DNA from 2 places in the Bacillus sp. CZDM1 genome. Region 2 is predicted to be linked to the other one. Evidence: a T-box and tRNA genes for the amino acid it is inferred to sense, from the RefSeq annotation. Region 2 holds a T-box; the other holds one or more tRNA genes.
The links. A T-box is a leader RNA that pairs with one kind of tRNA and senses whether it is charged. The one in region 2 lies ahead of ACY3XC_RS03060 (glycine--tRNA ligase), so its partner is inferred to be a tRNA-Gly.
Positions count from the first base shown of each region.

Region 1 (3,423 bases), on a different contig from region 2:
CAGATTCACGGAGGAATTGGTTATATTGCTGAGTTCCCTGTGGAACGTTTTTATCGGGATGCTAGAATAACCAAGATTTATGAAGGAACCTCTGAAATCCAAAAGAATATTATTGCTGCTCAGTTAAAACGGGAATATCTCTAGATTTAAAACAAATAAAAAGTATAAGGATGGATTTAACCAAGGTTATAAAGTAATATAGATATTTGAACGGATGCCAAAAAAGCCTCCGCATTGCGATAAAATATGGAGGGGTAAGAGAATGAATAAACGATGGACAATTGGAAAAATTAAGGAATTCGTTGAAAACAATTCGGAGAGTAAGTTGCTAACGACGGAATATCACGGCTTTTCTCAAAAGTTACTATTTAAATGTGCATGTGGCAGCAACTTTGAAAAAACATTAACAAAATTTAAAAATAATAACCAACGTAAATGTGATGTGTGCCAACCGCCAAAAGCGGCACGATAGCGATAGCGAATAAACGATGTGCTGATTTCTATTTAAGAGAAGTTGGCACTATTTTTATTATATTAAAGTGTGAAAGTTCATAGCTGGTAAAAATGGATGTCCATGTCTTCTTGCAAATACTTTTGAAAAATGTTAAGCTTTAGAAGAATTATTTTTGTTCGGTGTAAAGGATAGTATAAGATTAACTTTTCGTCTTGATGATCACTGAGTGCAAGGATAGTAACACATTGTGTGCAAAGCACACAGCAGGAGGAAACAAAAATGGAACAAGGTAAAGTAAAATGGTTTAACGCAGAAAAAGGTTTCGGATTTATCGAGCGTGAAGCAGGAGAAGACGTATTCGTTCATTTCTCAGCTATCCAAGGCGAAGGTTTCAAATCTTTAGACGAAGGTCAAGCAGTTACTTTTGACGTTGAGCAAGGTCAACGTGGAGCTCAAGCTGCTAACGTGCGTAAAGCTTAATAATAAGAACAAACTAACAGGCTCTTTATAGAGTCTGTTTTTTTATTTCCTATTTTAAACACATGGAAGTAATTTGGATATTAGATAAATTTATGTCAATATGGAATATGATTAGTACTTTCAAAATTTAGGCTGTGTTAAAGCTGAATGCTGATTTTACTGTGTTTGGAAAATAAGCGGAGAATTTCCGTTTAAATTGGGAAATCCCCATATTTCCTTCATAATAAGCGGAAGTTTTTCCGTTTATGGTATCCAAATCATTGGATTTTGTCTTATTTAAAGCAGTTAACCGGAATATTTCCGCTTATATAGGCTGCTTAAGGTTCCTTTATCTACAATAGCCGGAAATTCTCCGCCTATGAATGATCAACCCTGCACGAAAATCAACAATGAAAAATAACACAGCCAAAATTTAATTAATAGCTCTTGGAGGATTTGTATGCCACATATAATCATTAGAGGAGTTTCAGTAGATCAGGTAAAAACAATTAGTTCTTCATTAGTACTAGGATTGGCGGGTTTATGTGAATGTGGAATTGACAATTTTACCTTAGAAATTGTCCAATCAACCTATGTGTTTGATGGCGAAGAAGTGCAAGGATACCCATTGATTGAAGTTAAATGGTTCGAACGCGGTCAGGAGATTCAAGACCAATTTGCGAGCATTATAACCAAACATATTCAATCACTCGGAATTCCAGAGGTAGAAGTCGCTTTCAGCACATTCCTGGAGTCCGCTTATTATCTAAACGGGAAGAGTTTTGCCTCCTCGTGACGTTAAGGATTATCAAAAAAAGTGCCTGGCACCATCCATAAAATTGGAGGGTGCCAGGCACTTTTCTGGAATCCTTCATAATCAAAAAGGCTGAAAATATTAATTAAAGGTATTTATACTGTTACCCTGGCATATCATTATCAAAAAAGACCAAATTGGATATTATTGTTTAATGATTTTTTTCGACAAAAAACGCAAAATTCTCTTGACGATTGGGAAATAACTTTGTATTATAATAAATGTGTTTAAGTTCTTTAACTTTTGTTAATAATTATTTTGTGCGGGTGTAGTTTAGTGGTAAAACCTCAGCCTTCCAAGCTGATGTTGTGAGTTCGATTCTCATCACCCGCTCCATACATATTACCAAACGCAGTGTATCGTTACTTGAGAACGATGCATTGCGTTTTTTTATATTTTTGCTACTTAAAAAGGAGGCGTTGTTAGTCGCCCCCTACTATGTAATAGCTTGCATCACCGCCATGAATTTGTGTGAACATCTTCATCAACGACTCTGTCAGCCTTTCCGCATTATTCACCGCTGTTGAAGGCTGTAAATAGATGATCTGCAGCGCATTTTTGGTTGCTTCCGTTACCGGTGCTCTATTGGAATCTACAAAAGGACTGCCAAAAGGTCCAAGCTTATCTGCTGAGACGATAAGGTTTTCTAACGAATTCATGCGGCGATTAAGGCCTAAATATTCTTCCCAAGCCTCAGCGACCTTAATTGTGATAGGACCCTCTAGTTGATTGCTGTCATAAATACCAATTGGCACCTGATATTGCAAGGAGAAAAAGTTATTGATATCAATGGCACTTTGGACTGTGGTGAGATAATTCTGTTTCTCAACTCTACGGTATAGAGCCTCTACAGAAGGGCGATACCGGTTAGGGTCTTTGCCAAAAGTTTTAAAAATACTGCGCCATTCCTGAATTCCAGGCAGCTCTGTTAGGTTTTTATATTCTAAATCAAAGTAAATCGATTCTTGAAAAAGCTGCAGTCTTCCTTTTACCATTTGTGGGGAATCGCCTACGGTAATATCTTTATATTCAATAACTCCTAGCTTAAATTTAGGAATCTGGCTGATTATTTCTGACGAAAGCTGAATTTCCAATGATTCCACCTCCAAAATTTCATAAAAATAGTTTATCATAATGAGATATGGAACGAGAAATTAGCGGCTTACCTATACATTATTTTTAGAAGAAGGGAGGTTTCGAATTGAATATTGATCAATTGAAGGAGGAAGTCATTGCGTATAGTAAAACAATCGGCATTGATAAGATTGGTTTTACCACGGCAGACCCTTTTACTGAGTTAAAAAATAGACTGATTCGCCAGCAGGAGCTTGGGTATCAATCAGGCTTTGAAGAGCCTGATATTGAAAAACGGGTGACCCCAGCCATGCTTCTGCCAGAACCACGGTCGATCATTTCCATTGCGCTTGCCTATCCTTCAAAAATGAAGGTTCGGGTTGTAGGGAAAAAAGGCGAACGGAGAGGCTTTTTTTCCCGGGCATCATGGGGATTAGATTATCATCATATTTTACGAGACCGGTTAAAAAAGCTGGAGGCGTTTATTTTAGCAAAAGTACCAGAGGCCCGACTCAAATCAATGGTCGATACAGGGGAGCTTTCTGACCGTGCGGTTGCCGTGAGGGCTGGGATTGGCTGGAGCGGTAAAAATTGTGCGGTCATGACCCCGGAGTTTGGCTCC
Region 1 is NZ_JBUESO010000025.1:3,159-6,581, reverse strand. It holds gene ACY3XC_RS27790 (acyl-CoA dehydrogenase family protein) at 1-144, shown strand, start outside; gene ACY3XC_RS27785 (hypothetical protein) at 263-472, shown strand; gene ACY3XC_RS27780 (cold-shock protein) at 734-934, shown strand; gene ACY3XC_RS27775 (DUF1904 family protein) at 1,374-1,709, shown strand; tRNA gene ACY3XC_RS27770 (tRNA-Gly) at 1,990-2,063, shown strand; gene ACY3XC_RS27765 (B3/B4 domain-containing protein) at 2,150-2,821, opposite strand; gene queG (tRNA epoxyqueuosine(34) reductase QueG) at 2,929-3,423, shown strand, end outside.
Region 1: it encodes a tRNA-Gly, which carries the amino acid that the T-box ahead of ACY3XC_RS03060 (glycine--tRNA ligase) is inferred to sense. The anticodon was not compared.

Region 2 (3,423 bases):
CAGATTAAAGTTTATTTACCTGAAGGACCGCAGTATTATCCTGCAGATCAGGTTACCGATCACCCAGAAAGATTTATTATCACAGAGTTAATTCGAGAGAAAGCATTGCACTTAACACGTGAAGAAATTCCTCATTCCCTTGCTGTTGTTCTAGATAAGATGGAACGTCAACACGGAGGTAAGGATATCATTCACGTAATGGCTACTGTTATTGTGGAGAGAGATTCTCAAAAGGGCATCATTATTGGGAAACAAGGGAGTATGCTTAAGGAAATAGGAAAACGTGCCCGAGTGGATATTGAAAATCTTTTAGGGTCAAAAGTTTTCTTGGAGCTTTGGGTTAAAGTTCAAAAGGATTGGCGTAATAAAATGTCCCAACTTCGCGATTATGGCTTTAATGAAGATGAATATTAATACTAATACTAAAATCTAGACCCTAACTAAAATATTAACGCTTATATAGAATTATGCATGGACAACATTAACAAAATTTTCGTCTTATGATTTTTGCTAAGGCAGGCTATGATAATTGTAAGGTTTGGGATTCTTTAAAAGGCTAGTCTAAATCATGAAAGGTGGGGTTTTCGATGATGGATTTTACGTGGAAAGTATTCCTACAGACAGGTAATATTGACACATATCTTCTCTTTAAAGAGCTTGAGAAGGAAAACCAAGAAATACCCGGAAATCAGAATGAAGATCTAGCGCAAATGGATTTTCCCGTTTCATAAGTTTGTCTAATGTATCGGGATGGTGACATATATGCTCCAAAAGTGTGAAGGCATCGTCATTAGAACTACAGATTATGGTGAAACCAATAAAATTATTACCTTATATACAAGGGAATGGGGAAAGATCGGTGTTATGGCAAGAGGTGCTAAAAAGCCAAACAGCCGACTTTCCTCTATTACCCAGCTTTTTACTCACGGTTACTTTCTAGTCCAAAGAGGTACTGGATTAGGGACTCTTCAACAGGGAGAAATGATTACTAGCTTTCGGAGTATTGGTGAAGATATATTCCTAACTGCCTATGCTAGTTATATTGTAGAATTAACAGATAAGTGTACGGAGGATAAGAAACCAAACCCATTTCATTTCGAACTGCTTTTTCAAACACTTAATTATATGAATGAAGGATATGATTCAGATATTCTAATGAATATCTACGAGATGAAAATGCTTAATGTATTGGGATTATATCCAATTCTTAACCAATGTTCCGTTTGCGGCAGCACAGACGGACTTTTTTCTTTTTCAATTCGTGAGGGAGGCTTTATCTGCCACCGCTGTTTACAGAAGGACCCGTACCATTATAAATTATCGCCATCATCTGTAAAATTATTACGGTTATTTTATTTTATTGATCTTTCAAGACTAGGAAATATCACTGTTAAACAGGAAACAAAGGATGAATTAAAAACCGTAATTTCAGCTTATTATGATGAATATTCAGGTCTTTATCTAAAAACAAAGAAATTTCTGCAGTCCATGGAAAAATTTCGAGATCAATTATTGTGAATGATTGACTTTTATTTTAGATTTCGATATGATGTGTTTTAATAATAAATAGATGCGTTGATGGAAAAGAGTACTTAGCAATCTTTATAAAAGCGAACCTAGGATGGTGTGAGCTAGGGTATAGGGACCTAAGGAAGGCGTTCTTGAGCATATCATGTGTGAAATCACACATCAAAGAGGCTGCATTAATATGCAGCAAATAGGGTGGAACCGCGGGTAACTCTCGTCCCTATGCTTATTTTAAGCATAGCGACGAGAGTTTTTTATTTTCAATTTTTTATTAAACGAAGAGGAGTTAGGGAAATGAAAGTATCAATGGAGCAAATTGTTTCTCATGCGAAGCACAGAGGATTTATCTTTCCAGGATCCGAAATTTATGGAGGACTTGCAAATACATGGGATTATGGACCATTAGGTGTTGAATTTAAAAATAATATTAAACAGGCGTGGTGGAAAAAGTTTGTTCAAGAGTCTCCGTACAATGTCGGTTTAGATGCAAGCATCTTAATGAACCCAAAGACTTGGGAGGCTTCTGGTCATATCGGGAACTTTAATGACCCAATGATTGATTGTAAAAACTGTAAAGCCAGACACCGTGCCGATAAATTAATTGAAAATGCTCTTGATGAAAAGGGAGTCGAGATGATCGTTGATGGACTTCCGTTTGATAAGATGGAAGAGCTTGTAAAAGAACATAATATTGCTTGCCCAGATTGCGGCAGTCATGATTTTACAGGCATTCGCCAATTTAACCTCATGTTTAAAACCTTCCAAGGGGTAACTGAATCTAGCACGAATGAAATATTCCTACGCCCTGAGACAGCTCAAGGGATATTCGTTAATTTTAAAAATGTTCAGCGTACAATGAGAAAGAAATTACCTTTTGGGATTGCACAAATCGGAAAAAGCTTCCGTAATGAAATCACTCCTGGTAACTTTACTTTCCGGACTCGTGAGTTTGAACAAATGGAGCTTGAGTTTTTCTGTAAGCCTGGCGAAGACTTGAAATGGTTCGATTATTGGAAAAATTTCGCAGAACAATGGCTTCATTCTTTAGGGCTAACCAAGGAAAATTTAAGACTTCGTGATCATTCAGAAGATGAACTTTCACATTATAGTAATGCGACTACCGACTTTGAATATAAATTCCCATTTGGCTGGGGAGAACTTTGGGGTGTTGCTTCACGGACGGATTATGATTTAAAGCAGCATATGCAATTCTCTGGTGAAGATTTTAATTATATTGATCCAGAGACAAATGAAAGATACATTCCTTATTGTATCGAGCCTTCTCTAGGTGCTGACAGGGTAACATTAGCATTTTTAATAGATGCCTATGACGAAGAACAGCTTGAAGATGGTACATCCAGAACAGTTATGCGTTTCCATCCGGCACTGGCACCGTTTAAAGCAGCGATTCTTCCTTTGTCAAAGAAACTCTCCGAAGAAGCAAGAGAAGTCTATGCAACTCTAGCAAAGCATTTCTCCGTTGATTATGATGAAGCAGGTTCGATTGGAAAGAGATACCGCAGACATGACGAAATTGGTACACCATTCTGTATCACCTTTGATTTTGATTCAAAAGAAGACAAAATGGTAACCATCAGAAATCGTGACACAATGGAGCAAACCCGTGTACCAATCGCAGAACTTGTCACATTCATCCAAGAAAAGATTATGTTTTAACTTTTAAAATATTGATGGTGCGGTTTATACCGCACCTCACTCTTAATGGATTAAATATGGTGGTGAGAAAAATAGAACTGACCAAACGCCAAGAAACTATTATTCAAATAGTAAAGGATAATGGACCGATAACTGGGGAAAGCATTGCTGAACAGCTAAATCTAACAAGAGCAACATTAAGACCCGATTTATCCATATTAACAATGGCAGGATATTTGG
Region 2 is NZ_JBUESO010000001.1:568,732-572,154, reverse strand. It holds gene era (GTPase Era) at 1-414, shown strand, start outside; gene ACY3XC_RS03070 (YqzL family protein) at 588-731, shown strand; gene recO (DNA repair protein RecO) at 763-1,518, shown strand; T-box leader at 1,567-1,752, shown strand; gene ACY3XC_RS03060 (glycine--tRNA ligase) at 1,822-3,204, shown strand; gene ACY3XC_RS03055 (helix-turn-helix transcriptional regulator) at 3,261-3,423, shown strand, end outside.